Regions from separate parts of the Streptomyces sp. NPDC017936 genome, predicted to be linked through region 1. Evidence: riboswitches for the same ligand, from Rfam matches in the RefSeq annotation. Region 1 holds a riboswitch; each other region holds the start of a gene.

Region 1 (9,775 bases):
GGATCGAGGTCGGCGATGTGGAAGCGGTCGCCGTGCCCGGCGCCGTCGACGACGTAGCGCAGGGTTCCGTCGCTGTTGACGACGTAGTTGCCGTCGGCGATCTCGTCCCTGCCGTCCCTGTCGACGTCGACGGTGCGGATCTGGTGGAAGCTGGTCGCGCCGCTGTCGGAGGGGACGACGTACTTCCAGCGGCGTTCGAGGTCCGTGCCGTCGAAGTCCCAGGTCTGGAAGAGGATCCGGAAGGTGCCGCGCTTGGCGCCGACGCGGGTGACCAGCTTGGTGACCAGGCTCGGGTGGACGCCGTCGAGATGGGCGATGCCGAAGTGGCCGCCGGAGGGGCCGTCGGCGGCGAAGTCGTCGGGGACGGGCTGCCGGGTGCGCTCGGCTCCGGTGGCGCCGTCGATCACCGAGACGAACTGGTCGGCGGGCGAGGCGGCGGTGACCCGCGCGCCGTCCGCGAAGGTGGTGCCGTCGGCCGTGTGCACCAGCACCTCGGCCTTCCCGTCGCCGTCGAGGTCGTAGACGGTGACGTTGTCGTCGTTGCGGTAGCCGCCGATCGCCGTGGAGCCGCTGATCGCGGCGGGCGCCGGGTCGTTGGCGCCGTTCCCGCCGACCTGGGTGTAGGAGCCCGGGCCGAGGTCGACCCGCCAGAGCCGCTCCCCGGTGAGGGTGTACGCCTCCAGCAGGTCGGACCGGTCGCGGGTCCCGGAGAGCCGGCTGACGACGAGTTCGTAGCGTCCGTCGCCGTCGAGGTCGCCGGGCCAGGCGTGCTGGACGGTGTAGCCGTCGGCCGCGGCGAGCGGGATCTCGGCGTACCCCTCGGCGAGGTCGAGGGCCGCGGAACCCGGCCGCTGCTCGCGCCCGCCCACGACCGCGCGCACGGTGTAGGTCCCCCTGCCCCGGGAGTCGTCCTGGTAGGTCGTCGACTTCCTGATCGGCTCGCGGTTCAGCCGGCGGCCGTTCTTGTACACGTTGAAGGCGATCGCGTCGCCGTACCGGGCGTACTCGGTGCCCAGCAGGCGCCAGCTGAGGAAGGTGCCCTCGCCGGACGGCACGGCGACCAGGCCCCGGTCGAGGTTCTCGACGATCCGGCGCGGCTGCTCGGCGGCCTGGCCGGCGGGCGCGGAGAAGAGCCCGGCCAGCAGGGCGGCGGCGGTGACGGCGACGGTTCTTCGGCGTCGGGTGGGGTTCACGTGTGGTCCTTCACGATGGGAGTGGTCGTGGGGTCGGCCACCTCGCGATGTCCGGTCACCGTCCATGAAGCCGAACGACGTTCGACGTGTCGGACATGCGCGGGATCGCGGAAAGCGCTTGTCCCCTACGGGAGATCACTGTCTCCCCCCTCCGTCCCGCCTGTCGACGGTCCGGCGGGGACCGCCATACGACCGCAACACAATGATCATGAAGACGCAAACACGCCGGAGGCCGGACCCGGGAAACGGGTCCGGCCTCCGGCGTGGGGCAGCTGGTCGCGCCAGGCGTCAGCCGACGGAGACGCCGTGCGAACGGAGGTAGGCGAGCGGGTCGATGTCCGAGCCGTAGTTCGGCGTGGTGCGGATCTCGAAGTGCAGGTGCGGACCGGTGACGTTGCCGGTCGCGCCGGACAGGCCGACCTGCTGGCCCGCGGAGACGGTCTGGCCGGCCGAGACCGAGAGCGAGGACAGGTGGGCGTACTGGGCGTAGTAGCCGTCGGCGAGCCGGATGACGACCTGGTTGCCGTACGCGCCGCCCCAGCCCGCGGAGACGACCGTGCCCGCGCCGACGGCCCTGAGCGAGGTGCCGGTCGGGACGACGAAGTCGACGCCGGTGTGGTAGCCGCTGGACCACATGCTGCCGGACATGCGGTACGGGGTGCCGACGGCGGCGTTCGCCGTGGGCAGGGCGTAGCCGCTGGAGCCGCCGTCGTTCCCGGCGCCCTGGGCGGCCGTGGTCCGGGAGGACGAGGACTGCCCGGCGGACTCCGAGGCCTTCGACCGCGAGGCCTCCGAGGCCTCCGAGGCCTTCGCGGACTTGGACGACTGCGACGACTTCGACGAGGAGGAGGAACCGGCCGCGGCGGACGGCGACCCGGTGGCGCCGGTCGCGGCCTTCTCGCCGATCGACAGCTTCAGACCGGGGTGGATCAGCGACGGGTCGTCGCCGACGGCCGCGCGGTTGTCGGCGTACAGCTTCTGCCAGCCGCCGCCGACGTGCTGCTCGTCCGCGATCTTGGAGAGGTAGTCGCCCGCCCGCACCGTGTAGGTCGTGGCGCTCGCGGCGGACTTCGAGCCGGCGGCGGCCGGCTGCGCGACCGGAACGCTCTGGACGGCCTTCTCCGGAAGCGAGGACACCGGCTGCGCGGCCGGTGCGGCGTGGGCGCCGGCGGCGCCGATGAGCGGGAGGGCGAGCGCGGCGCCACCGGTTCCGGCGGCGGCGAGGGAGCGGGTGAAGCGCTGGGTCTTCGGGCGGCGGTGCTTACCCTTCGCGGGCATGGCGGATTCCTCTCCGGCGCCTGCGAGGTGAGCTGTCGGGTGCGGGCTGGAGATGCCCGGCCGCGCCGGGGCGCGGCTTTACCCCGAGCCTGTTCCGGAGACCGGAACAGGCGGTTCTGCCTGTGGGTCCCCCGCTCCTGCCGTGCACGGGTGAGTGTGTGCGGGCTCCGGGCGGCGGCAGGATTCGGCGTCCGTCCGGATCGGTGTGGAACGTAAGCGACCCGGACGCACGACGACAAGCGAGGGTTGCCCCCCTGCCCCCTTCCTCCCGGCCCCCGGCGGGGAATCCCGGTCACTTTCCGTGTACCGGAACGGCCGCCGCCCACCGAACGGCCGGGAAGAGCACCGAAATTACGTGAACATGACGAGCGACGCACGGTCACGGATATGACGCTCCTCACGTGACGTGCCCCCAGGACCCTTTACTCCCGGCCGAGTTGGAATGAAGGCCCCCAATCCGGACAGATCACTCAGATGCGACGCAAGCGGATGACCGTCGCATCGAGGTCACCACGGAGCCCCGTGCGCATCCCGTGGTGCACCAGCACCGCCCCCCGGTGCACTTCGCCCGTTTCGAGGCATTCGTACGAAGCGGCCGGGTCGAGGCCGCGCAGCCGTACCGCCGGCACCGGCTCGCCGTACCGCTGCGCCTGGAGCCAGGCGAGGACGACGGACTCGTCCCCGCGCACGTACTGCACGGCGCTCAGGCCCCCCTCCGGGGGCCGCAGCCGGTAGAGCTCGCCGTGCTGCACGAGGGGCCGGATCTCCTTGTAGAGATCGACCCAGCGGCGGGCCTCGGCGAGCTCCTCCCCGGACCACTCGGAGAGGTCCCCGCCGACCCCGAGCACCCCGGCCATGGCGCTGACGAACCGGAAGCGCAGCGAGCTGACCCGGCCGTTGAGCTGGGTGTTCGGACTGTCGGTGACCCAGGCGGCCATCACCCGCGCGGGGTGGATCTGACTGAAGCCGTGCTGGATGGCGAGCCGGTCCAGCGGGTCGGTGTTGTCGGAGGTCCACACCTGGTCCGTGCGGCTCATGATCCCGAGGTCGATCCGCCCGCCGCCGCCCGAGCAGGACTCGAAGGCCACGCCCGGATGGGCCGCCCGCAGCCGGTCCAGCAGCGCGTACAGGGCGCGCACGTGGTCCACCCAGAGCCGCTGGGGGTAGTCGTCGTCCGGCCAGCCGGCGTCGGTGAAGCAGCGGTTGAAGTCCCACTTCACGTAGTCGATGGGCGCACTGGACAGCAGTCCGTCGAGCTGCTGCCAGAGGTACTCCTGGACGTCCTCGCGCGCGAGGTTGAGCACCAGCTGATTGCGCAGCTCCGTCCGCCTGCGTCCCGGCTGGTACTGCACCCAGTCGGGGTGCGCCCGGTACAGGTCGCTGTCGGCGTTGACCATCTCGGGCTCGACCCAGATGCCGAACTGCATGCCGAGCGCGTGCACCTGGTCCGCGAGCGGCTCGAGGCCCCGCGGGAAGCGCTCGGGGTTGGGCCGCCAGTCGCCGAGCCCGGCGTGGTCGCCGGTGCGCGCGCCGAACCAGCCGTCGTCCACCACGAACAGCTCGACGCCGATGTCCGCGGCCCGCCGCGCGAGGCTCGCCTGCTGTTCCTCGGAGATGTCGAAGTAGGTGGCCTCCCAGGAGTTGAACAGCACGGGCCGGTCGCGCCCGGCCTCCGGGATCACGTGCGCCCGCTGGTAGGCGTGCCAGGCGCGGCTCGCGCCGCCGAAGCCGGCGTCGGTCCACAGGCCGGCGAAGACGGGCGTGGTGAACGACTCCCCGGCCGCCAGCCGCAGCAGGCCCGAGTCGTCGTAGCCGGCGCCGCCGGTGATCTGCACGCGCGCGTCGGGCAGCTGGGCCACGGCGATCCGCCACGAGCCCGACCAGCCGAGGGCGCAGCCGTAGACCTCGCCCCGCTCCTCGGTCGCGTCGGTGTCCAGGGCGACCCAGGGCAGGTGCTGGTGGCCGGTGTGGCCGCGGCGGCTGCCGATGACCTTCTCGCCGTAGGTGAGGGGCCCCCGGGTGAGGCGGGACTCGGCGGCCCAGCGGCCGTGCAGCTGGGACAGGCGCCAGCCGTCGCGGTCGGGCAGGCTCCAGGCGGCGGAGTCGGCGCGCAGCAGTTCCAGGGGTTCGTCGCCGTCGTTGCGCAGGGTCACCCAGCGTTCGACGACGTCGTCGCGCATCCGGTAGTGGAGGGTGACGCCGAGCCCGGCGTCACGGAAGAGCAGGCGCAGTTCGCCGCCCTCGGTCTCGTGGCCGGCGAAGGTCCACTCGGTGCCGCGCCGCCCGGCGCCGCGCACCGACAGGGCGGGCCGGACGAAGCGGGCCCCGCCCTCCACCGGGTACTCCTCCCGGCCGTCGAGCGGGGACTCGAAGGACCAGTAGTCGGGCAGGGGGCGCTCGGCGAGGGCCTCGGCGTCGGCGAGCGCGAGCCGCGGGCCCCAGTGCAGGTGCACGAGCTCGTCGGCCTCGGTGACATGGACGGCGTAACTGCTGGCGGGCCCCGTAAGGAGCCAGGTGCGGCCGTCGGCGGCGGACTCGGGCATCAAACCCCCACTGATTCGAACAGGTGCGATCAAGCTCCGACATCATCAGGGGACGGGGCCCGCCTGGGCAAACACCCGCACGGCCCATGAGCCGGACACGTGCTCCTGCTCACTGTGGGCGATCCGTTGCGCCACGCATCGTTGTCGTATCGTCGGGGAAGCGTTCCGTCGGCCATCCGAGCCGCGCCGGCCGGGACCGACGACCGCCAGGAGCCCCTGTGACGCAGCAGATCCCGTCGACCGAGTCCCAGCTGGCCGGTGTGCGCAACTTCCGTGACGTGGGCGGCCTGCCCACCGTCGACGGACGGCGGGTGCGGCACGGCGTGCTGTTCCGCAGCGGCCACCTCGCGCACGCGACCGAGGAGGACGCCGCCTTCCTCTCCTCGCTGGGCCTGCACACGGTCTTCGACTTCCGCAACGCGGCGGACCAGCGGCTGGAGGGCCCGGACGTCGAGCTGCCGGGCGTGCGCAACGTGAACCTGCCGCTCTCCGACCCGGCGGACGGGGCCGAGTTCTGGAAGATGGTCCGCGACGGCGACATCGAGCAGCTGCGGGGGATCCTCGGCGACGGCAAGGCGGCCGGCCGGATGATCGCCTCCTACCGCTCGATCGTGAAGGAGCGCACGGGTGAGCACTCGCGCGTGCTGCACTCCCTCGCCGAGGACAGCGTCCCGGCGCTCATGCACTGCGCGGCGGGCAAGGACCGGGCCGGTCTGTCCGTCGCCGTGACGCTGCTCGCGGTGGGCGTGGAGCACGAGGCGATCATGGCCGACTACCTGGAGTCCAACGCCAAGCACCGCCGCTACAAGGTGCGCCGCAGCGGCACCTCCGCCGAGGCGTACTCCCCCGAGGTCATGGAGCTGCTGAGCCCCCTCTTCGAAGCCCGTGCCGAGTACCTCACGGCCGCGTTCCGCACCATCGAGGACACCTGGGGCGGTGTCGAGGCCTACCTGGAGCAGGGCCTCGGGCTGGCCCCGCGGACCCGCGAGCGGCTGCGGGAGCGCCTGCTGGACTGAGCGGGCGCTCCCGGAGCCCGGTCTCCCCTACTTGGCGCCGACCTCGAACAGCAGCCAGAGGAACCCGGCGAAGAGGTGCCCCACGGCGATGTAGATGATCAGCCGGATCCACAGGCTCCGGGGGAACTTCTCCTCGATGTCGCTCATGGCGTCTCTCCAGGGGTGGGGCCGAGGCACAGGGCGGCCGTCGGACTCTGCAGCAGGGTGTGGACGAAGAGGAGCTCGACCCCGTCGGGGTCCTGCGCGGCGATGCGGTGCGGGGTCAGCGAGTCGAAGTGCGCGCTGTCGCCCGGGCCGAGCAGGTGCGTGGTGTCGCCGAGCCGCAGCCGCAGCCGTCCGGCGAGGACGTGCAGCCACTCCTCACCGGGGTGCACCCGCACGATGTCGCCCTGGGAGCCGTACGGCACGTGGACCCGCAGGGCCTGCATGCCCCGCCCGGACGCACCGGCCTGCCAGTACGTCCATCCGCCCGCGTGGGTCGGCTCCATGTCGGCGGCCCGCACGACGGCGTCCCGGCCGGTGACCGTCTCACCGAGCAGTTCCGAGACGGTCGTACCGTAGATGCGGGCGAGCGCGAGCAGCATGGGCAGCGACGGCTGCCGTCCGCCGGTCTCCAGCCGGGAGAGGTGGGCGGGCGACAGGCCGGCGGAGCGGGCGGCGGCCTCCAGGGTGAGTCCGGCCCGGCGGCGCAGGGCCCGCAGCTGCGGTGCGACCACCGGCAGGGCGTCGGCCGGGCCGGGGCCGTGGTCGGCGCCCGGGCCGTGGCCGGTGCCGGGAACGGCGTCGGAGGAGCTCATGCCTCCATTCAGCACCCGGCTTTGCCTCTATGGCAAATCTCTTGCCTCAGAGGCAAAGCCGGCAGGGTGACGCTCCGGCCCGGTCACCGGTGGGCCACCGCCTGCTTGATCAGCGTCCGGCCGAAGTCCCACATCAGCCCGCTCCCGCCGTGGGCGTCGTCCATCACCTCGGTGAACGCGTCCACGAACCGGTCCACGTCGGCCTCGTCCACGACCAGCGGCGGGATCAGTTTGATCACCTCCAGGTGGTCGCCGGAGACCTGGGTGAGGATGCGGTGCCGCTGCAGCAGCGGGACCACCACCATCTGCGCGAAGAGCCCCTTGCGCGCGGTCTGGAGCATGGCCCACCGGCTGCGCAGCTTCAGCGACCTGGGCCGGCCGAACTCGATGCCGATCATCAGGCCCCGGCCCCGCACGTCGGCGAGCAGCTCGTACTTCTCGGTGAGCGCCGCCAGCCGTGATCTCAGCCGTTCCCCGGTGACCCGGGCGTTGGCGACGATCCCCTCGTCCTCCAGGACCGACAGCACCGCCAGGCCCGCCGCCATCGCCTGGGCGTTGGAGCCGAAGCTCGAGGAGTGGACCAGCACCCGGTCGATCGACGAGTAGACCTTCTTGAAGATCCAGTCCTTGCCGAGGGTGGCGCCGACCGGCACGTAGCCGCCGGAGAGCGCCTTGGCCACGCACACCAGGTCCGGCTCGACGCCGTCCTCGTGCTGGTAGGCGTAGAAGTCGCCGGTCCGGCCGAGGCCGGTCTGCACCTCGTCGGCGATCAGCAGCGCCTTGTGCCGGTGCAGCAGCTCCTGCGCGGCGCGCAGGAAGCCCGGCGGGGCCTCGTGCACGCCCTTGCCCTGGATCGGCTCGACGATCAGCGCGGCGACGTCGCCCTTCCTCAGCTCCTTCGCCAGCGCGTCGAGATCCCCGAGCGGCACGGCCGTGTCCGGCAGCAGCGGGGCGAAGCCGTCACGGAAGCCGTCCTCGCCGTTGACCGAGAGCGAGCCGGTGGTCAGGCCGTGGAAGGCGTGGTCGCAGTAGAGGACGCGGGGCTTGCCGGTGGCCCGGCGGGCGAACTTCAGGGCGGTCTCGACGGCCTCCGTGCCGCTGTTGCCGAAGAACACCCGGTCCAGGTGCGGGCTGTGGGCGAGGAGCCGTTCGGCCAGCAGTCCGGGCAGCGGCTGGCAGTCGAAGCGGGTGAGGTCGGCGAGGGAGGCGTCGAGGACGTCGTGCAGCGCCTTGCGCACGACGGGGTGGTGGCGGCCCAGGCCCATCACCCCGAACCCGGCGAGCATGTCCAGGTAGTCGTTGCCGTCCGCGTCCCAGAAGTGGGCGCCCTCGGCGCGCTCGTAGACCTTGTCGAAGCCGATGGTGTGCAGCATGCGCGGGAGCTGGTGGTTGAGGTACCTGCCGTGCAGCTCGTAGCGCTCGGCCCCGCGCTCGGCCAAGAGCGCGCCGAGGTCGAACTCCTTGGTCATTCGGTCTTCTCCTTGACTGAGCCGGCGGCGTCCTCGACCGCCAGGCTCGCGCTGATCCGTCCGGCGATCTCGACGGGCGTGAGGCCGATGTCGGCGAGCACCTCGGCGCGCTTGGCGTGCGCGAGGAACTGCTCGGGGATGCCGAACCGCCGCACGGGCACGTCGACCCCGGCGTCGCCCAGGGCCAGCGCCACCGCCGAACCGACGCCCGCGGCCCGGCTGTTGTCCTCGACGACGGCCACCAGCCGGTGCCCGGCGGCGAGGGCGGGCAGGTCCGGGTCGACCGGCTTGACCCAGCGCGGGTCGACGACCGTGCAGTGCAGGCCCCGGGCGGCCAGGAGTCCGGCGGCCTGCAGGCACACCGGCGCCATCACGCCGACGGCCACCAGCAGCACGTCCGGCCGCTCGCCGCGGTGCAGGACGTCCATGCCGCCCACGCGGCCGACGGCCGGGATCTCGGGTCCCACCGACTCCTTGGGGAAGCGGACCAGCGTCGGCGCGTCGTCCACCGCGACGGCCTCGCGCAGCTGGGCGCGCAGCTGCTCGGCGTCGCGCGGGGCGGCGATCCGCAGGCCGGGGACGACCTGGAGGACGGACATGTCCCACATCCCGTTGTGGGAGGCGCCGTCCACGCCGGTCACCCCGGCCCGGTCCAGCACGAAGGTGACCCCGCAGCGGTGCAGGGCGACGTCCATCAGCAGCTGGTCGAAGGCGCGGTTGAGGAAGGTGGCGTAGACGGCGACGACCGGGTGCAGTCCGCCGGTCGCCAGTCCGGCGGCGCTCACCGCCGCGTGCTGCTCGGCGATGCCGACGTCCCACACCCGGTCCGGGAAGCGCTCGGCGAAGGCGCCGAGTCCGACCGGGTGCAGCATGGCCGCCGTGACCGCCACGACGTCGTCGCGCTCCTCGCCGATGCGCACGATCTCGTCGCCGAACACCGAGGTCCATGACGGGCCGCTCGAGGGGACGAGGGGCGCGCAGGTCAGCGGGTCCATCACGCCGACGGTGTGGAAGTGGTCCTCCTCGTGGGCGAGGGCGGGCTCGTAGCCGCGGCCCTTCTCCGTCAGGCAGTGCACCAGCACCGGCCCGTGGAACCGCTTGGCCCGGCGCAGCGCGGACTCGACGGCCTTGATGTCGTGCCCGTCGATCGGCCCGACGTACTTCAGGCCGAGGTCCTCGAACATGCCCTGCGGGGCGAACGCGTCCTTGAAGCCCTTCTTCGCGCCGTGCAGCGACTCGTAGACGGTGTGCCCGACCACCGGGGTCCTCAGCAGGACGTCCTTGCCCCAGGCCAGCACCTTCTCGTAGCCGTCGGTGGTGCGCAGGGCGGCCAGGTGGTGGGCGAGGCCGCCGATGGTCGGCGCGTACGAGCGCTCGTTGTCGTTGACGACGATGATCAGCGGCCGGTCCTTGGCGGCCGCGATGTTGTTCAGCGCCTCCCAGGCCATGCCCCCGGTCAGCGCCCCGTCGCCGACGACC
Region 2 (9,775 bases), on a different contig from region 1:
GCCCACCAGCGTGCGCGCCTCGCGCAGCGGCACCGTGCGCTCCGCGAGGTCCAGGGCGGCCTCGATGTCGGCGCGCATCGCCGCGATCCGCTCCTCGGACGGCGGGTCGGTGACCCGGCCGTCGGCGACCAGGTGCCGCTCCGTCATCCGCACGCAGCCGACGTCGACGGAGCGGGCCGCGCGCACGTGGTCGTCGCCGACGACGAACTCCGTGGAGCCGCCGCCGATGTCCACGACCAGGTAGGGCCGGGGCAGACGGTCGTGGCCGGCCAGCTCCCTGGTGGCGCCCGTGAAGGAGAACTCGGCCTCCTGGTCACCGGAGATGACCTCGGGTTCCACGCCCAGGATGTCCCTCACCCCGCGCACGAACTCGTCCCGGTTCTCCGCGTCCCGGGAGGCGGAGGTGGCGACGAAGCGCAGGTGCCCGGCGCCGTGCTCCTTGATGACGGCCGCGTACTCCCGGCAGGCGGCGAAGGTCCGCTCCAGCGCCTCGGGCGCGAGGCGTCCGGTGCGGTCGACGCCCTGGCCGAGGCGGACGATCGTCATGCGGCGGTCCAGCTCGGCCAGTTCACCCGTGGCCGGGTCGGCGTCGGCGACGAGGAGACGGATGGAGTTCGTACCGCAGTCGATGGCGGCGACGCGGGTCATGGCGGGCCCTTCTGTCATCGGGTGAGCTTTTCCGGCACCGGGGGCGGTTCCCGCCCGTCCGGGGGTGCCGCCCCTCCGGGGGATGTGAGGACGAGGCCCGTTCCGGGCCGAGGCGGGGTCCGGGGCGCGGCCCCCGTGGCGGGACGGTCACTCCTCCGTGGCGAGCGCGACGCACGTCCCCTTGCGCCACCACTCCGGCAGCATCGCCAGCGCCTCGTCGCCCAGCGGGTTCACGCCCGGGCCGGCGGCCAGGGAGTGCGCCACGAGCACGTGCAGGCACTTCACCCGGTCGGGCATGCCGCCCGCGCTGGGGAAGTTCTTCAGCTCCTCGATCTCGTCCCGGCGCCGGATGTAGTCCTCGTGGGCGGCCCGGTAGGCGGCGGCCAGCTCGGGGTCGGTCTCCAGACGGGCCGTCATCTCCTTCATCACACCGTTCGCCTCGAGCGTGCCGATCGCGGAGTTCGCCTTGGGGCACGTCAGGTAGTACAGCGTGGGGAAGGGGGTGCCGTCGGGGAGGCGGGGGGCCGTCTCCACGACGTCCGGCTGGCCGCACGGACAGCGGTGCGCGATGGCGCGCAGGCCGCGCGGCGGGCGCCCGAGCTGCTGCCGGAAGGCCTCGACGTCCGCGTCGGTGGGCTCGGTGCGCGGGGTGGGCGGCGGAGGGGTTTCCATGGCCGTACGAAAGTCTCTCTGCTGTCGGTTCACTGGTGGGAGGCGTCGGACTTGTCGACCCCGTCCCAGACGTTCGAGTACCAGGGGCGGTCGGCCGCCCCGAGGTCGGTGCGGGACTGCCTGGCCGCGTCCGGGTCGATGACGACGAAGCCCGTCTCCCCCGGCATCACGTAGTGCAGCCGCTGCCGGATCTGCTGCTCGGCGTAGGCGTCGTCCTGCCAGCGCGCCTTGAGGTCGCGCAGTTCCTCCACCCGCTGCCTGGCGTGCTCCCTCTCGCGCTCCAGATCGGCGATCTCGGCGCGCTGGGAGACGTACTGGCGCATGGGGTAGGCCAGGGCCACGATCATCGAGCACAGGACGAGCGCGAGCAGGGCCGCGCGGCCGGTGAGGCGGGAGCGGCGGGCCTGGCGCCGGGTCTGGGAGCGGTAGACGCGGGCCGCCGTCTGCTCGCCGAGCAACCGGATCCTGGTCGCGGTGGAGAAACGGTCCCGGTCCCTCGCGGCCATCTGTCCCCGCCTCCCGTCTCACACGTGCGTACGTCCCCGCACACGGTACGGGACCGAGTACGGGGACGTACGTACGACTGGCTGACCCCTGCCCCGGGTCGGACCAACCCGGGGCCGGCCGGCTCAGCCCTTGCCGTGCCTACTGGTTCGCAGAGCGAAACCGCGGGAAGGCGCTGCGGCCGGCGTACACCGCGGCGTCGTCGAGGATCTCCTCGATGCGCAGCAGCTGGTTGTACTTGGCGACGCGCTCGGAGCGGGCCGGGGCGCCGGTCTTGATCTGGCCGCAGTTGGTGGCGACGGCGAGGTCGGCGATGGTGACGTCCTCGGTCTCGCCGGAGCGGTGGGACATCATGCACTTGAAGCCGTTGCGCTGGGCCAGCTCGACGGCGTCCAGGGTCTCGGTGAGCGAACCGATCTGGTTCACCTTCACGAGCAGCGCGTTGGCGGCGCCCTCCTCGATGCCGCGGGCCAGGCGCTCGGGGTTGGTGACGAACAGGTCGTCGCCGACGAGCTGGACCTTGTCGCCGAGCTGGGCGGTGATGGTCTTCCAGCCCTCCCAGTCGTCCTCGAACAGCGGGTCCTCGATGGAGACGAGCGGGTACGCGGCGACGAGCTCCGCGTAGTACTCGGTCATCTCGGCGGCGGAGCGCTCCTTGCCCTCGAAGGTGTAGGAGCCGTCCTTGTAGAACTCGGAGGCGGCGACGTCCAGCGCCAGGGCGATCTGCTCGCCGGGGGTGTAGCCGGCCTCCTTGATCGCCTCGAGGATGAGGTCGAGGGCCTCGCGGTTGGAGCCGAGGTTCGGGGCGAAGCCGCCCTCGTCGCCGAGACCGGTGGACAGGCCCTTGTTCTTCAGGACCTTCTTGAGGGTGTGGTAGACCTCGGTGCCCCAGCGCAGGGCCTCGGAGAAGGACTCCGCGCCGATCGGGGCGATCATGAACTCCTGGATGTCCACGTTGGAGTCGGCGTGCGAGCCGCCGTTCAGGATGTTCATCATCGGCACCGGCAGCAGGTGCGCGTTGGGGCCGCCCAGGTAGCGGAAGAGCGGGAGGTCGCTGGCCTCGGAGGCGGCGTGGGCGACGGCGAGGGACACACCGAGGATGGCGTTGGCGCCGAGGGAGCCCTTGTTGTCGGTGGCGTCCAGGTCGAACATGGCCTGGTCGATCAGGCGCTGCTCGGTGGCGTCGTAGCCGACCAGCTCCGGGCCGATCTGCTCGATGACGGCGAGGACGGCCTTCTCGACACCCTTGCCCTGGTAGCGGTTGGGGTCACCGTCGCGGAGCTCGATGGCCTCGAAGGCGCCGGTGGAGGCGCCGGACGGAACGGCGGCACGCCCGGTGCTGCCGTCGTCGAGGCCGACCTCGACCTCGACCGTGGGGTTGCCTCGGGAGTCCAGGATTTCCCGGGCTACGACGACGTCGATGGACGGCACGAGCATCTCCTTCTTGGGATGTGACGCTGGTTGTGCACGGGCACGTGGGCCGCGGTGAGCCCTTGTCGGTCCCTTGCTGGGCCTTGCGACTAGAGCCTAACCGCCCGGGGGCCTCCGGCAGCCGACCGACCGTCCCGTGGACAGACTGACGGTACACATTGTTCCCGCCCGGAACAAAGAGGGTGGGGCAATCTCCGGAACGGGCGGCGAACGCCGCGGGGAGGCGAGGGGGGCGGCCCGGACGCAGAAAACCCCGCCCCGGTGCGTACGGGGGGGGAAGACGCACCGGGGCGGGGAGCCCGTGGGGACGGGGGGACCCTCACGAGGTCCTCAGTGTGCGGACCTCGGATGTGAGGGGGCTGTGGCCGCGCTGGGGGCCGGGTGTCACTTGAGGTGCAGCTGCTGGCCCGGGTAGATGAGGTCGGCGTCCTCGACGACGTCCCCGTTCAGCTGGAAGAGCTTCGCCCAGCCGCCCTTGACGCCCTCCTGCGCGGCGATGGAGCTGAGGGTGTCGCCCTTGACGACCTTGTACTCGCCGTCGCCCTTCTTGACCTTCTTGCCGGTCGGGGTGGTGACCGTCTTCTGGCTCTGGGCGGCCGGGCGCTCGGCGGAGCGGGAGGCGCTCTGCTGCTCGGTCGAACGGGTCGTGGTCCCGGAGGACTCCGAGGACGACGAGCCGGAGCCGCTGTCGGAGGAGCCGCCGGTGTAGCCGGCGCCGGACAGGCCCTTGCCGCAGACCGGCCAGGCGCCCTTGCCCTGGCCCGCGAGGACCTTCTCGGCGATCTGGATCTGCTGGGACTTGGAGGCCTTGTCGGCGGTGGAGGCGTACTGCGTGCCGCCGTACGCGGCCCAGGTGGAGGCGGAGAACTGCAGGCCGCCGTAGTAGCCGTTGCCGGTGTTGATGGACCAGTTGCCGCCGGACTCGCACCGGGCGACGGTGTCCCACTCGGCGGCGGTGGCGGCGGAGGCGTTGCCGGCCGCCATCAGCGGGGCGGCGACGGCGGCGCCGGCGACACCGGCGACGGCGATGGCGCGGGTGGCCTTGGACGGACGGCGGTGCTTGCCCTTGCTGGAGAACAGCATGGATCGATCCCCTCACCGACGCCTGCGAGGTGAGCTGTCGGGTTCGGGCCGGTTGAGTTGCCCGGCCACTCCTCCACCGGGAGGCGTGGCTTCACCCCGAGCCGCTCCGGTCGACTGCCCGGTGCGGCACTTACCTTGGGTCCCCCGCTCCTGCCCACGGCGCTTGACGCGACGACTGTTCCCGGGCTGCCACTGGCAGGATTCGGCGTTGCGACAGCCGGGGCTCGGGTTGCCGAGCGGTCACGACCGTAGGCACGTGATCGACGGATTTTCAAAGACGATCAGGGCTTCTGAGACTCATCCCACACTTTCGCCAAAACGGACATTCAGCACGAAGTGTGACGTGAACTCCGCCGTTTCCAGCGGCCTTTCGCCCCTATTCGACCCCAGTCGCAAGGGTCTGACCGGGCACGATGTTGCTCGGGTCGGGCCCGATGAGGTCCTCGTTCTCGGCGTAGAGCGCACGCCATCCGCCGTCCAGGTCAAGGGAGTCGGCGATGGACACGAGGGAGTCACCCACCCGGACCGTGTAGGCGCCGGCCGTTCCGGCGGCGTGACGGCCGGCGGACGCGGTGGTCGTGCCGTCGGTCGCGCTCTCGTCGGCGGTGCCGCCCCGGTGGCGGCCGGAGCCGGTGTCGGTGGCGGCGGCGCCGGTGTCGACGAGGCTCCAGGAACCGGCACTCTGTGCGTAGTTGTCCGAGTTGTCCGCCTCGGGGGTCGCCGCGGACGACGCGCCTCCCGCCTGAGAGCCTTCCGCGCCGGCGTCGGCGGACGCGTCGGACGCTGCGGGGTCGTCGGGCGTCGAAGGCGAAGAGGACGAGGGCGAAGAGGAGGGGGTCTCGGCGGAGTCGCCGGGGGATTCGGCGGAGGGGTCGGCGGAGGCCTCGCCCGGATCCTCCGAGGACCCGGAGGAGTTCGCGGAGCCGGACGCCCCCTTCGACAAGTCGGACAAGCCGGACGACACGGGGGAGTCGGACTCTTCGCCGGCCACGCCGGTGTCCAGGTCCACCGAGCCGGACTCCTTGCTGAGCCCGGAGGTCAGCCCGCACGTGCCCCACGCGCCGACGCCCTGGTCGGCGAGGACCTTCTGGGCGACGGAGATCTGCTGGTTGCGGCTGGCCAGGTCGGGGCGCGTGGCGTAGTCGAGTCCGCCGTACGCCTCCCAGTCCTCCTGGGTCAGCGAGAGGCCGCCGTACTCGCCGCCACCCTCGTTGGCGCTCCAGGAGCCGCCGGTCTCGCATTCCGCCACCCTGTCCCACACGCCGCCGTCGGCGGCGCTCGCGGCGCCGGCGCCCAGCAGCGGGATGGCGATGGCCGAGCCGGTCACGCCGGCCGCGACGAGGAGGGCCGGGGCCTGACGGGGGCGACGGTGACGACCGTTCCCGGAGAGCATGCGGGCGCCTTTCTCGAGACAGCGATGGCCCGCGCGGCGGGTGAAGCCGGGGCGCCGCGCTGACGAGTGAACGTATAGGCAGACGATCACTTGTCACAAGTTCATGCCGCACAGATCACGTGAAGATCACAGAGTTGAGGAACGGTCACCTTTGCTTCGCGGAACGGTCATGTGGCGGTCGGTCAGGGAGCGGGTGCGGACGGTGTCCCCGGAACCGGGGACGCGGGAGGCGTGAACTCCACGGGAAGAGTGCGCAGCCCGCGCATGATGAGGCCGCCGCGCCACCTCAACTCGCCCGGGTCGGCGGCGAGCCGGAGGTCGGGCAGCCGGGTCAGGAGGGTGGCGAGCGCGGTCTGGCCCTCCAGGCGGGCGAGCGGCGCGCCCAGGCAGTAGTGGATGCCGTGGCCGTAGCCGAGGTGCTGGTTGTCGCGGCGGGACAGGTCGAGGGTGTCCGGGTCGGCGAAGCGCGCCGGGTCCCGGTCGGCGGCGGCGAGGACGACGAGGACGGGGTCGCCGGGGGCGATGTCCTGTCCGCCGAGGGTCAGCGGGCGGGTGGCGAAGCGCCAGGTGGCGAGTTCCACGGGGCCGTCGTAGCGCAGGAGTTCCTCGACGCCGGTCTCCAGCAGGGTGCGGTCGCCGGCGGCCAGGGCGTCCTGGAGCCGGTGGCGCTGGCCGGGGTGGGTGAGGAGGGCGTAGGTGCCGTTCCCGATGAGGTTGACGGTCGTCTCGAAGCCGGCGAACAGGAGGATGAAGGCCATGGCGGCGGCCTCGTTCTCGGTGAGGTGCTCGCCGTGGTCGGAGGCGCGGATGAGGCCGGAGATGAGGTCCTCGCCGGCGGTGGGCTCGGGGGGCAGGGCCTCGCGCTTGCGGTGGATGAGCTCGGACAGGTAGCCGCGCATCTTCTTCACCGACCGGGCGACTCCGCCGCGCGGTCCTCCGCCGTGCCGGATCATCATCCCGGCCCAGTCCCGGAAGTCGTCCTGGTCCTCCCGGGGGACGCCCAGCAGGTCGCAGATGGCGTAGATGGGCAGCGGGAAGGCGAAGTCGTGGATGAGGTCGGCGGTTCCCCGTGCGGCGAACCGGTCGATGAGGCCGTCGGTCAGCTCCTGGACGCGGGGGGCGAACTCGGCGACGCGGCGGGGCGTGAACGCCTTGCTGACCAGGCGGCGCAGGCGGGTGTGGTCCGGCGGGTCGATGTTCAGCAGGTGCGTCATCAACTCGGCCTTGCGCTCGCCGGGGATGCCGGTCTTGCCCTTCGCGTGTGCGGGCTCGTCGTGGTGCGCGGGGTTCTTCGACAGCCGCTGGTCGGCCAGGGCCTGCTTGGCGTCGGCGTACCGGGTGACCAGCCAGGCCTCCACTCCGCTCGGCAACGCGGTGCGGTGCACGGGGGCGTGCTCGCGCAGCCAGGCGTAGGCGGGATAGGGGTCGGTGGCGAATTCCCAGGTGAAAAGTTCCGGGGCGGCGCTGTCGGGGGTGGGCTGGTCGGTCACTCCTCGACGGTAGCCCGGATCACGGCGACGGCTTCACGCAGGACGGCGGGCCGGACGGCGGCTCCCCCGCGGCCACGACCGGTCGCGGGCGCACGGCCTCTCCCCGACGGTCCGGCGGAGTACGGCGGCGGCGGCGGCACGGACCGCGGGGCGCGCGGCACGCGGGCGCCCGTCCGGCCCTCCCCGGCGGGAGCGGCCCTCCGTCCGGCGGTCTCCTCCCCCACGTCCGCCTCCGGGTCCGGTCCGCGCTCCGGTCCGCGCTCCGGGTCCGGTTCGCGCTCCGGGTCCGGTTCGCGCTCCGGGTCCGTCCCGTGCGGACCGCGTGTCCGCACGGCGGAGCGGGTCAGTCCCCTCGGCCCCGGTCCGCCACGCCCTCGGTCGCCCGGATCGCGTCCCGGTAGGCCCGCGCGGCCGCCCGCAGCGCCGCCTCCGGGTCCAGCCCCTCCGACTCGGCCCGGGCCGCCAGGGCCAGCAGTTCGTAGCCGATGCCCTCGGACGCCGGCAGGGGCACCTGAAGGCCCGCGGTCCGCACGCGCGAGCTGAGCTTCGCCGCGAGGGCCAGGCCGGGCTGGTGGAGGGGGATGCCGTCGGTCACCGACTCGCGCTGCTTCTCGGCCGCCTTGGTGCGCAGCCAGTGCTCCTTCACCTCCTCCGGGGTCGTCGCGGTCGCGTCGCCGAAGACGTGCGGGTGGCGGTGGACGAGCTTGGTGACGATGGTGGCGGCCACGTCGTCGACGGAGAACGGGGACTCCTCGTCCTCCTCGGCGATGCGGGCGTGGAAGACGACCTGGAGGAGGACGTCGCCCAGTTCCTCGCGGAGCTCGTCGCGGTCGCCGTCCTCGATGGCCTCGACGAGTTCGTACGCCTCCTCGACCGCGTACTTCGCCAGGCCCCTGTGGGTCTGCCGGGAGGACCAGGGGCACTCGGCGCGGATGCGGTCCATGACCTGGACGAGGTCGAGGAGGCGGGCGCCGGGGAGGTCGTAGGAGGCGGGGAGCAGCTCGAGCTCCGGCATGGCGACGCGTCCGGAGCCCGCGAGGCGGGCGAGGCCGTCGGTGAGGGCCGGTTCGCCCTCGCCGGTCGCCACGACGACGACCGTGCGGCCGCCGGCACAGGCGGCGACCAGGTCCTCGGCGGCCGGGGAGGCCTCCTGCACCCGTATGCCCGCCTCGCGCAGATACGGCAGCTGGGGGTGGGCGCCGTCCGCGCACAGGACGCGGTCGGCGGTGCGCAGCGCCTGCCAGGCGGGCCAGGACAGCAGGCCGGGGGCGACGCGGTGGCTGGTGGTGAGCAGGACGACCCGGCCGGGGGCACCCTCCCGGGAGACCTCTGCGGAGCTGCTGTGTGCGTTCACCCCTCGAACGTAACCCACGCCGCCGACGGCCCGGCCGGCTGTCCACAGGCTCGCCTGCCGTCCACCGGGCCTGCCGTCCACCGGCAGGCCCGGTGGCCCGTACGGCGGTCCGTCAGGCCGTCCGCTGTTCGCCCGCCGCCGTCACGTCCCGCACCCACGGCGTCTTCGCGTCGACCCGGCTGACCTTCTTCACGTCCCAGTCGCCGTAGCGCGGGTTGAGGTCGACGCCGAGGTCCTGGGACGCCTTCGACAGGGCGTCCCAGAAGGCGGGCTGGCTGGTGTCGGTGCCGAGCGCCGCGGCGAGCTTCTGGGCCTCGAGCTGGAGGCGGAGGTTCTCGTCGAGGCGCTGCGGCGGGATGCCGTACTGCTGGAGCCAGGTCATCCGCAGGCCCTTCGCGCCGCCGGCCTGCTGTTCCAGGCCGGTCCGCATCTCCTGGACCTCCTTGCGGCTGACGGTGACGCCCGCGTCCTCGGCGGCGCGGTGCAGCACCCGGTCGAGGACCATGCCGTGCAGGGTGTCGCGGGTGAGGGTGCCGGTCTGCGCGACGGCCTGCGCGTACTGGGTGTCGTCGGTGACCGCCGCGCGCTGGGCGGCGCGGACCTCGTCGACCCGGTTCTCCAGCTGGGAGACGGTGATCCGCTGGCCGCCGACGACGGCCGCCGCACCGGGATGCGCCTCGCTTCCGCAGGCGGTGAGGAGGGGGCCGGCCGCGACGATCGCGGCGGACAACAGGAGCGCGGTGCGACGACGGCGGCTGTGCAAGGAAGCCTCCCGAGGAGATTGTGCGGCGGTGCACAAAGTCTTGCGGTGATCGATGGTAGGCAGTGGTGCGGCTGTGGCCAACCCATTCGACCAACGATTCACCGGGAGTTCCGGCACCGCCGCGCCCGGTTCCCCCGGACCGGAACGCGCCGCGGTCCGCGGTGCTCCCGGGACCGGGAAGCACAGGCCGCTCAAAGCGACAGGATTCCCTCATGCCGCGGTAAAGAGGGAGAGGTCCGCCGGGGTTCGGTCGTGCCCTACCCTTGCTCCCTGGCTACTTGGGGGGCGAGATGACGACAACGCCGATGACGGGCGCGGAGAAGAGACTGGAGGCCGGCTGGTTCCAGCGGCTGGCCTGGGCGGTTCTGGTGTGGGGCTCACTGGGCCTGCTGGTGTGGGTGCCGTTCCTGTACGTGGCGATCCGGCGCGGCCGGTCC
Region 3 (9,775 bases), on a different contig from region 1:
GTCGGGATCGCCGCCGCCGTGCGGGAGGGGCGGCTGCGGGCCGTCGACGTGGTCGCGGGGGCGCTGGAACGGATCCGGCGGGCCGACCCGGCGCTGTGCGCGTTCGCCGAGGTGTGGGAGGAGACGGCGACCGCGACGGCGGCCGAGGTCGACGGGCGGGTCGCCGCGGGCGAGCGGCTGCCGCTGGCCGGGGTGCCCCTCGGGGTCAAGGGGCGGCGCGGACTGCGGGCGGCGGGACCGCTGCTCGACGCCGGATGCGTGCCCGTGGGGGCGACCGCCGTGCCGGGAAGCGGAACTCCCTGGCAGACGTGGGGACTCGGCGCCCACGGCCGTACCGTCAACCCCTGGCGGGCCGACCGTACGCCGGGCGGCTCCTCGGCCGGTTCCGCGGCGGCGGTCGCGGCCGGCCTGGTCCCGCTCGCCACCGGCAGCGACGGGGCGGGCTCGGTGCGGATCCCGGCGGCCTGGTGCGGCGTCCTCGGTCTGAAGGTCACCCGGGGGCTGCTCCCGTCGGCCGACCGTACGGGGCTGGCGACGCCGGGCGTGCTGGCGCGGTACGCGGCGGACGCGGCGGCGTACTGGCGGGTGGCGGCGCGGGCGTCCGCCCTGCCCCCGCCCGACGCGTCCGGCCCGCCCACCGCCGTCTTCTCCCCCGGCCTCGGCTTCGCCGAACCCGACCCGGAGCCGCTGGCCCTGGCCCGCGCCGCGGCCGCCCGCCTGGCGGACGCCGGCGCGGTACGGCTCCCGCGCCCGGCCGAGGTCCCGCTCCGGCTGGAGGACCCGGCACCCGCCTGGCTGGCCCTGCGCACCCCGGGCGCCCGCCCCGGCCCGGCTCCCGGGGCCGGCTCCGCCGCGGCCGTCCGGGGCGTCAACGACCGGCGGCTGGCCGCCCTCTTCGCACGGGCCGACCTGCTGCTCACCCCCACGACCCCTCATCCCCCGCACGGCCACGAAGGCCCCGGTGAGCGCTATTCGACCGCACTGACCTGGGCGTTCAACCTCAGCGGGCACCCCGCGATCAGCATCCCCGCCGGGATCGGCCCGGACGGCTGCCCGGCGGGGCTCCAGGTGGTGGCGGCCCACGGGCGGGAGGCGCTGCTGCTGGCCGTGGCGGCCGCCGCGGAGGCGGAGAACGGGGTCCTCGTGCCCGGCGGGTGGCGGGAGCGGTGGCCGTGACCGGCACGGCGGGACGGCCCTCGAGGGGTCCGCGGCGGCACCCTGGCCAATCTAGTTGCGTGCGCATATAATGCATGAGCGCTTAATTGTCGTACGCGGACCAATTGGGGGATCCGATGAGCACCCGCCGTTTCCTGTTCGTGCTGGGCAGCGCCCGCAGTGAGGGCAACACCGAGCTGCTGGCCCGCCGGGCCGCCGAACAGCTGCCCGCCGAGGTCGAGCAGGAGTGGATCAGCCTCGTCGAGCACCCGCTGCCCGACTTCGAGGACCTGCGCCACGACGACGACCACGTCCGCCCCACCGAGGGCGCCACGGCCCGGCTGCTCGACGCCACGCTCGCGGCGACGGACATCGTGATCGCCTCGCCGCTGTACTGGTACACGCTCTCCGCCCAGACCAAGCGCTACCTGGACCACTGGTCGGGCTGGCTGCGCACCCCCGGCCTCGACTTCAAGGCGAGGCTCGCGGGGCGGACCCTGTGGGGCGTGGCCGCGCTCGCGCACACCGAGACGGTGGTCGCCGACCCGCTGGCCGGCGCGCTGCGCAACTCGGCCGCGTACATGGGGATGCGGTTCGGCGGGGTGCTGCTGGGCAACGGCAGCAAGCCCGGTGACGTCCTGGCCGACGCGGAGGCGCTGGCGCGCGCGAAGACGTTCTTCGCCCAGGAGGCACCCCTCGCGCGCTTCCCCTACGAGACCGAGTGACGGGCGCCGCCGGCCGCGGCGGCCGGGACGGGCCCTAGGCGGTGATGTCCTTCGCCGTGAAGCGCGCCCAGGCCGCCGAGCCGAAGACGGCCACGTACAGGGCCTGCAGGCCGAGGTTCTTCCGCAGCTCGTCCCAGTGGACCGGGTCGCGCACCAGGTCGGCGAAGGACAGCCAGTAGTGGGAGAACAGGTACGGCTGGATCGCGTGCAGTTGCGGGATCTGGTCGAGGATCTGCACGGTGATGAGCAGGCCCACGGTCGTCGCCATGGCCGCGATCCCGCTGCCGGTGAGCGTGGAGACGAACAGACCGAGCGCGGCCACCCCGAGCAGGGACGCGGCGACGACGAGCGCGATCAGCAGGGCTCTGAGCAGGCCGTCGGCGAAGCTGATGCGGGTCCCGGAGATCGTCGTGAGGTCGCCCAGCGGGAACAGCAGCGCGCCGGTCGCCAGCGCCGAGCCCGCGACGACGAGGGTGGCCAGCAGGCAGAAGGCCGCCGCGGTCGCGTACTTGGCGAGCAGGAGCCGGGTGCGGCCGGCGGGGGCGACCAGGAGGTAGCGCAGGGTGCCGGTGCTCGCCTCGCCGGCGATCGCGTCGCCCGCGACGACCCCGACGGCCATCGGCAGGAAGAACGGCAGCGTCGCGGCCAGCGCCGTGAACACCAGGAACAGGCCGTTGTTGGTGATCTGCGCCATGAACGCCGGCCCGTCGCCGCCGCCCCGCGGGCCGGCCGCCGAGCCGTCACCGGTCTCGATCCTCACGGCGATCCCGACGAGGACGGGCACGGCGGCCAGCACCCCCAGCAGGGCGAGGGTCCGCCAGCGCCGGAGGGTGGTGACGAACTCGCTGCGGAAGAGTCCGAGGGTCCACAGGGGCGAGGGCTTGGCGACGGCGCCCGTCCCCCCTCCCCGAAGGTCAACCCGCGACATCGAACCCCTCCCCCGTGAGTGCCACGAACGCGTCCTCCAGGGAGGCCCGTTCCATGCCGAAGCCGCGCACGCGGACGCCCGCGCCGACCAGCGCCGCGTTGAGCTCGGCCAGGTCCCGGCCGGCGGGCTCCCCCGTGACGCGGTCCTCGGAGACGACGACATCGCCGACGCCCTGCTCCTTCAGCACCCGGGCCGCGTCCGCCGGGTCCGGGGTGGTCACGGCGAGCCGGCCGCGCGCCCGGGCCGCCAGGTCGGCCACCGGCCCCTGGGTGAGCAGGCGGCCGCGGGCCATCACGGCCGCGTGGGTGCAGACCTGCTCGATCTCGTCGAGGAGGTGCGAGGAGAGGAACACGGTGGTGCCGTCGGCGGCGAGCTCGCGGACGAGGACGCGGATCTCGCGCATGCCCTGCGGGTCGAGGCCGTTGGTCGGCTCGTCGAGGACGAGCAGGCGGCGGGGCTGGAGCAGGGCCGCCGCCAGCCCCAGCCGCTGCTTCATGCCGAGCGAGTAGGCCTTCGCCTTCTTGCCCGCGGCGGCCGTCAGCCCCACCCGCTCCAGCGCCGCCGCGACGCGGGTCCGCCGGGTGCGCGGGTCGGCGGCCGGGTCGGCGGCGTCGTAGCGCAGGAGGTTGTCGCGGCCGGAGAGGAAGCCGTAGAGGGCGGGGCCCTCGATGAGGGCCCCGACGTGCGGCAGGACGGCGCGGGAGGCGTGCGGCATGGGCCGTCCGAGCACCCGCGCCGTGCCGGAGGTGGGCTCGATGAGGCCCATCAGCATGCGGATCGTGGTGGTCTTGCCGGAGCCGTTCGGACCGAGGAAGCCGAAGACGCTGCCCGCCGGGACGGCCAGGTCGAGGCCGTCGACGGCGAGTTGTCCGCCGCGGTAGCGCTTGGTGAGGGCGCGGGTGCGGATGACGGCTCCGGCCGTGTCGTCCGCACCCGGTGCCGCCCCGGCCGCCTCCGCCGCGTCGTCGTCCATCGGCTCCCCCGATCGTCGGTTCACGTCAGGGTACTTACTGCCCCGAGTCGGCCGCCTTCACGAGGGCGTCCTTGGTGACGGCGCCGACGTAGACCTTGCCGTCGTCGGTGACCAGGGCGTTGACCAGGCGGGTGGAGAAGACGGTGCCGGAGCCGAACCTGCCGGTGACCTTGTCGCCGAAGGAGTCCAGGAAGCCGCCGAGGCCGCCCGCGTCGGGGAGGTCGCCGGAGGAGGGGACGCCCTCGCCGCCGGTGTCGAAGGCGGCGACGGAGGTCCAGCCCTCGCCGATGGTCTTCAGGGCCCAGTCCCGGTCGAAGTCCTCGTAGGGCGACGCGCCCGGGTCCTCGGGCGCCTCGGCCGTGTCGCCCTCGGTCACCTTCGCGCCCTTGGGGGGCGTGAAGTCGAAGGTGGAGGCGGCCGGCCCGGCGAAGCTGACCTGGGTGAAGCCCGCGTCCACGACGGCGGCGCCGCCGCTCGACGGGGTCAGCGTGAACTTCAGCGGCAGCCCGGTCCTCGCGTCCACGGCCACACTGATCGCGCCGACGGTCGAACCGGACTGCTTGGGCTCGACCAGCAGCTTGTAGGCGTCGCGGCCGGCGACCCGGACGGTCCCGTCGACGGTGACGGAAGTGGTGTCGTCCACCGCCTTCAGGGCTTCCTCGGTGAGCTCCTGGGGCGTGGTGGGGACGGGGGTCGCGTCGTCCTTCGCGCCCTGCTCCGCCGTGGAGTGGTAGACCTCGTTGGAGGCGCTGTCGTACCCCCACACGTCCTTGCCGTTGTGGATGAGGCTGTACTCGGCGGCGTTCTCCATCAGGGAGACCTTCTGCCGGTCCGGGCCGTCGGCGGCGACGCGCAGGGTGTGCGTGCCGGAGGCGAGTTCGGTCAGCTTGGCGGACGGGTCGGCGGACGAGCCGCCCGCCTCCCCGGCGGCCCCGGAGAGCAGCCCGCTCTCCAGCCCGCCCAGGTCGGGCAGGCCGAGATCGGTGGTGATCTTCACGGTGCCGGAGAGCCGCTGCACGTCCGATGCGGCGATCTTCTCGATCAGCTGCTGCGCGCTGATCTTCGGCAGGTCCGGGTCGCCCGAGTCGGCCAGCGCCGGGACCAGCCCGATCGTCGCCGCCGCGACACCCGCCACGGTGACCGGAACCACGTACCGCGCCACCTTGCGCCGCCCGCCCCTCGGGCCGTCGGCCTCCCCCGCGTGCGTGCTGTCGTCGGATGCGTACGGTGCCATGTGTGCCTTACCTCCGTCGTCGGCGGCGGCCGGTCATGTCGTGAACGTCCCCTCAAGCCGCCATTCTCACCCGAATCGGTGAGGAGTGGTGTTTTCCGTTGTCCCCATCTGACCAAATCAGCCACCCCCATGCGTCAACCCGAGGACTCAACTCCGCGTACGCCTGCGGTATGACACGACGTCGGACGGACGGGGCCGTCCCGTAGGGGGCCGGGGACGAGCGGAGCGAGCACGGAGGGACCGGCGAGGGCTCGGGCGTCCGTCAGGGTGAAGGGGGCGCAGTCCCGTCAGGGGCGCAGGGGACGAGGTCCCCACGGGGTCCGGGGCGGAGCCCCGAGGCCTTTCGAGGGCCGCTCCTCGAGAAGCCGAGACGGGCGGGTGGGCGAACCCCTCACCCCGCCCGGTGCACCACCGCATCGCACAGTTCCATCAACGCCGACTTCGCCCCGCACTCCCGCAGCGGCGCCAACGCGGCCCGCGCCTCCTTCGCGTACCGCACGGTGTCCGCTCGGGCCTGTTCCAGCGCCGGGTGGGCCCGCAGCGCGGCCAGCGCCTCCGCGTGCCGCGCGTCGTCGCTCAGGTCGGAGTCCAGCAGCTCGCACAGCGCGAGGTCCTCGGGCAGGGACAGCCGGGCCGCCCGCTCCCGCAACCGCAGCACCGGCAGCGTGGGGATGCCCTCCCGCAGGTCCGTCCCCGGCGTCTTGCCCGACTCGTGCGAGTCCGACGCGATGTCCAGCACGTCGTCGGCGAGCTGGAAGGCGACCCCCAGCCGCTCCCCGTACTGGGTCAGCACGTCCACGACCTTGTCGTCGGCGCCCGACATCATCGCCCCGAAGCGGCACGACACCGCCACCAGCGACCCGGTCTTCCCGCCCAGCACGTCGAGGTAGTGCTCGACCGGGTCCCGTCCGTCCTGCGGCCCCGCGGTCTCCAGGATCTGGCCGGTGACCAGCCGCTCGAACGCCTCCGCCTGCACCCGGACCGCCTCGGGCCCGAGGTCGGCGACGATGTGCGAGGCGCGGGCGAACAGGAAGTCCCCCGTCAGGACGGCCACCGAGTTGCCCCACCGGGTGTTCGCGCTCGGCACGCCCCGCCGGACGGCCGCCTCGTCCATCACGTCGTCGTGGTACAGCGTGGCCAGGTGGGTGAGCTCCACCACCACCGCCGACGGCACGATTCCGGGCGCGTACGCATCACCGAACTGCGCCGCGAGCATCACGAGCAGCGGCCGGAACCGCTTCCCGCCCGCCCGCACCAGGTGCTGGGCGGCCTCCGTGATGAACGGGACCTCACTCTTGGTGGCCTCGAGCAAGCCTTCCTCGACAGCCGCCAATCCGGCCTGGACATCGGCTTCCAGAGCCTGGTCCCGCACGCTCAGCCCGAACGGCCCGACGACGGTCACGAGGGGTCTCCTGTCTGCTGGTGTCCACTGCCGCTTACACGGTTTGTCGATAGGTCGCTGCCACCACTCGGCTCAGCGTATCCGGTCACGTTTCGATCACCGATAAGCCCCCACGCCCTCGGCCCCCACATCGCCCGACCGGGAGGCGCGGGAGACACCGGTGCAGCCCGGGCGGTTCCGGATCACGGCCGGCATGTTTCTGACCGGCCGGTACCGGCGGACACGTATCGACTGACCGGGAAGCGGCGATTCATGTCCCGCGCAGCGGCGGACGCCGCCTCCGGCGCCCGGCTCCCTCCCCGAAACGACCACGCCCTCACCGGCCGCCCCAGGGGCCCCTCCGCCCCCCGCGACCCGGCGGTCCGGCGGTCCGGGAGCGCTCCCCGGCCCTCGGCGGGCAGGCCGGCCCGGACCGGCCCCTCACACGCGCGTGCCCCGGCGGACCGGAGCCCACCGGGGCCGCACCGGGCGCGCACCCGCCCACCGGGCGAGGCGCCCCCTCGCCCCGGGGCCGCGCCGGCCGATCGGCCCGCGGGAGCGGCGCGTTCCCCTTCGCCTCCGTACTGCGCCCCATTGGAAGGGACTTGAGGTTTATTGTCCGATTCACCCCTCTTGTCATCGCCCGTGAGTTGGCTCACTTCGCGACACGAGGGCGCCCGGCCCCGGAATCCGTGATTCCGCTTTCCCCGCAAGCGACTTGATGCTTCCCGACGGCAAAGGATCAAGTACCCCATACCCCTCAGACCAAGGTCAATTGGGGCGATCAGTGAATCAGGCACTTGTTCCGGACATGTGCTCTCGCATACGTTCCCGCCCAGTCGGGCGGACGCCGAATCCTGCCGCCGCCCTTCGCCATCCATCGACGAACACTCGCGCACGGCAGGAGCGGGGGACCCAGGTAGGCCGCCGGGCCGTACGTCACGTACGTACCGGACCGGCTCGGGGTGAAGTCGCGTCGCCGTGCCCACGGCGGCCGGCCGGGCACCTTTCCGCCCGAACCCGACAGCTCACCTCGCAGGCGTCGGAGAGGAAGACCGCCATGTCCGCTGCCGCTCAGCCCCGCCGTGCCCGCATCCGCCTCGCCCGGACCGTCGCCGCCGTCTGCGCCGGCGCCGCCGTGTTCACCCTCCCGCTCGTCGGCGCCGGCAGCGCGTCCGCCGCCGGCACGGGGTCGGGCACCACGATCGCCGGGTACCCCGACAACCTCGACGGCTGGATCCGCGAGTCGCTCGCGATCATGGCCGAGCGCGGCATCCCGGGCACCTACAACGGCATCCACCGCAACATCATGCGTGAGTCCTCGGGCAACCCGAAGGCCATCAACCTCTGGGACTCCAACGCGGTCAAGGGCACCCCCTCCAAGGGCCTGCTCCAGGTCATCGACCCGACCTTCACCGCGTACCACGTGCCCGGCACCTCGTACGACCCGTACGACCCGGTCGCCAACATCACCGCGGCCTGCAACTACGCGGCCGCGCGCTACGGCTCCATCGACAACGTCTTCGGCGCCTACTGACCGGCACCCCTCCTAGGGGAAGAGCCGTTCGAGGACGACGGCCACGCCGTCGTCCTCGTTCGACGTCGTCACCTCGTCGGCGACCGCCTTGAGTTCCGGGTGGGCGTCGGCCATCGCGACACCGTGCGCCGCCCAGTCGAACATCGGGATGTCGTTGGGCATGTCGCCGAAGGCGAGCGTCTCCTGCGGCCGCAGCCCCAGGTGCTCGGCGGCCAGTGCCAGACCCGTCGCCTTGGTGATGCCGCACGGCTGCAGCTCCACCGTGCCCGGCCCCGACATGGTGACGGTCGCGAGCGAGCCGACCACCGAGCGGGCCGTCGCCGCCAACTCGTCGTCGGACAAGGCGGGATGACGCAGCAGCACCTTGCTGATCGGCGCGCACCACAGGTCGTCGCGCGAGCCGACGCGCAGGGCCGGCAGGGTCGGGTGCGGCATCCGGTAGCCCGGCTCGATGAGCGTCAGCCCGTCGACGCCGTCCTGGTCGACGGCCGCGTACACCTGACCGACCTCCGCCTCGATCTTGCCGAGCGCGGTCTCCGCCAGCTCCCGGTCCAGGGTGACCGACCACAGCAGACGGTCCGCGCCGGCGTCGTACAACTGCGCGCCCTGGCCGCACACCGCGAGCCCCCTGCTGTGCAGGTTCTCCAGCAGCGGCCGCACCCGGGGGGCCGGCCGTCCCGTCACCACGAGGTGGCGGGCGCCGGCGGCCGCCACCCGCGCCAGCGCGTCGAGCGACCGGTCGGAGAACGTGTCGTCGCCGCGCAGCAGCGTTCCGTCCAGGTCGGTGGCGACGAGGGAGTACGCGCAGCGCGCGGCATCTGCGAAGGGTGCGGCCATGATCAGAGAATACGGATTCCGTCCGCCCCCGACTCACCGTCCGTCCGGCCCCGGCCGGTGCCGGCGGAAGGGACGACGCGAGCGGGGAACCGGCGGGGTTGCGCACGGCTGAAACGGCTTTCCACCACAACGTCGGGTACAGACCGGTTAAAGGCCTCTGCACCGGTTGGCAACAACATGGTGTGCTACCTACCGCCCGAACTGCCTGGAGGGGTACCGTCCAAGGGTCCAGGGGGGACTTGATCGGGGGGTCAGGTTGAGCAGTGGACGTGTTCGCGTGCTGAGGCCGGAGGATCTCGGCGAGGGGGAACGGGAGCGGTGGCGGGCGCTGCGCGCGGCGTCGACGGTCCCGCGCAACCCTTTCATGGAACCGGAGTTCGCCGACGCGGTGGGCCGCGTACGGCCGCGCGCGCGGGTGGCGGTGGTGTACGAGGGGCGCGAGCCGGTCGGCTTCCTGCCCCACGAGCGGGGCCGGCTCGGCCAGGGCCAGGCCCTCGCGTACGGCGTCTCGGACGCCCAGGGAGCCGTTCTGGCACCGGGAATCGGGCTGGACGCGGACGAACTGATGCGGGCCTGTTCCCTGTCCAGCTTCGCCTTCGACAACCTGGAGGCGGAACAGGGCCTGTTCGTCTCGCGCGCGGCCGCCGAGTACGCGGCCTACGTCATCGACGTGGAGAAGGGCTACGAGACCTACGAGTCCGTCCTGCGCGCGCAGTCGCCGAAGTTCCTGAAGACGACGCTCGCCAAGGAACGCCGGCTCGGCCGACAGGTCGGCCCGTTGCGGTTCGTGTTCGACGAGCGGGATCCGGCCGCGCTGCGCACGCTCATGGCGTGGAAGTCCGCGCAGTACCGGCGGACCGGCCGCCGGGACCGGTTCGCCCAGGAGTGGATCACCCGGCTCGTCGACACGCTCGCCGGGACCCGCGCCCCGGAGTGCTCCGGCACGCTGTCCGTCCTCTACGCCGGTGAGCGGCCGATCGCCGCGCACTTCGGCCTGCGCTCGGC

The links. Region 1 has a riboswitch for cyclic di-AMP ahead of ACH4F6_RS05960 (LysM peptidoglycan-binding domain-containing M23 family metallopeptidase). Riboswitches for the same ligand answer to the same signal wherever they lie in the genome.
Region 2: linked by a shared signal. The riboswitch ahead of ACH4F6_RS13725 (transglycosylase family protein) and the one ahead of ACH4F6_RS05960 (LysM peptidoglycan-binding domain-containing M23 family metallopeptidase) in region 1 are both predicted to bind cyclic di-AMP.
Region 3: linked by a shared signal. The riboswitch ahead of ACH4F6_RS23515 (transglycosylase SLT domain-containing protein) and the one ahead of ACH4F6_RS05960 (LysM peptidoglycan-binding domain-containing M23 family metallopeptidase) in region 1 are both predicted to bind cyclic di-AMP.

What each region holds. Positions count from the first base shown of each region.
Region 1 is NZ_JBIRHK010000002.1:547,778-557,552, reverse strand. It holds gene ACH4F6_RS05965 (hypothetical protein) at 1-1,193, opposite strand, end outside; gene ACH4F6_RS05960 (LysM peptidoglycan-binding domain-containing M23 family metallopeptidase) at 1,482-2,471, opposite strand; cyclic di-AMP (ydaO/yuaA leader) riboswitch at 2,476-2,634, opposite strand; gene ACH4F6_RS05955 (alpha-galactosidase) at 2,942-5,014, opposite strand; gene ACH4F6_RS05950 (tyrosine-protein phosphatase) at 5,233-6,030, shown strand; gene ACH4F6_RS05945 (DUF6126 family protein) at 6,058-6,177, opposite strand; gene ACH4F6_RS05940 (helix-turn-helix domain-containing protein) at 6,174-6,827, opposite strand; gene ACH4F6_RS05935 (aspartate aminotransferase family protein) at 6,911-8,296, opposite strand; gene dxs (1-deoxy-D-xylulose-5-phosphate synthase) at 8,293-9,775, opposite strand, start outside.
Region 2 is NZ_JBIRHK010000005.1:446,446-456,220, reverse strand. It holds gene ACH4F6_RS13745 (exopolyphosphatase) at 1-648, opposite strand, end outside; gene ACH4F6_RS13740 (DUF501 domain-containing protein) at 796-1,320, opposite strand; gene ACH4F6_RS13735 (septum formation initiator family protein) at 1,350-1,826, opposite strand; gene eno (phosphopyruvate hydratase) at 1,966-3,255, opposite strand; gene ACH4F6_RS13725 (transglycosylase family protein) at 3,640-4,338, opposite strand; cyclic di-AMP (ydaO/yuaA leader) riboswitch at 4,343-4,510, opposite strand; gene ACH4F6_RS13720 (transglycosylase family protein) at 4,715-5,731, opposite strand; gene ACH4F6_RS13715 (cytochrome P450) at 5,914-7,221, opposite strand; gene ACH4F6_RS13710 (nucleoside triphosphate pyrophosphohydrolase) at 7,565-8,575, opposite strand; gene ACH4F6_RS13705 (SurA N-terminal domain-containing protein) at 8,688-9,338, opposite strand; gene ACH4F6_RS13700 (hypothetical protein) at 9,629-9,775, shown strand, end outside.
Region 3 is NZ_JBIRHK010000011.1:123,703-133,477, forward strand. It holds gene ACH4F6_RS23485 (amidase family protein) at 19-1,176, shown strand; gene ACH4F6_RS23490 (flavodoxin family protein) at 1,293-1,880, shown strand; gene ACH4F6_RS23495 (ABC transporter permease) at 1,915-2,808, opposite strand; gene ACH4F6_RS23500 (ABC transporter ATP-binding protein) at 2,795-3,781, opposite strand; gene ACH4F6_RS23505 (outer membrane lipoprotein carrier protein LolA) at 3,816-5,015, opposite strand; gene ACH4F6_RS23510 (polyprenyl synthetase family protein) at 5,407-6,417, opposite strand; cyclic di-AMP (ydaO/yuaA leader) riboswitch at 7,268-7,451, shown strand; gene ACH4F6_RS23515 (transglycosylase SLT domain-containing protein) at 7,457-7,933, shown strand; gene ACH4F6_RS23520 (HAD family hydrolase) at 7,946-8,770, opposite strand; gene ACH4F6_RS23525 (GNAT family N-acetyltransferase) at 9,048-9,775, shown strand, end outside.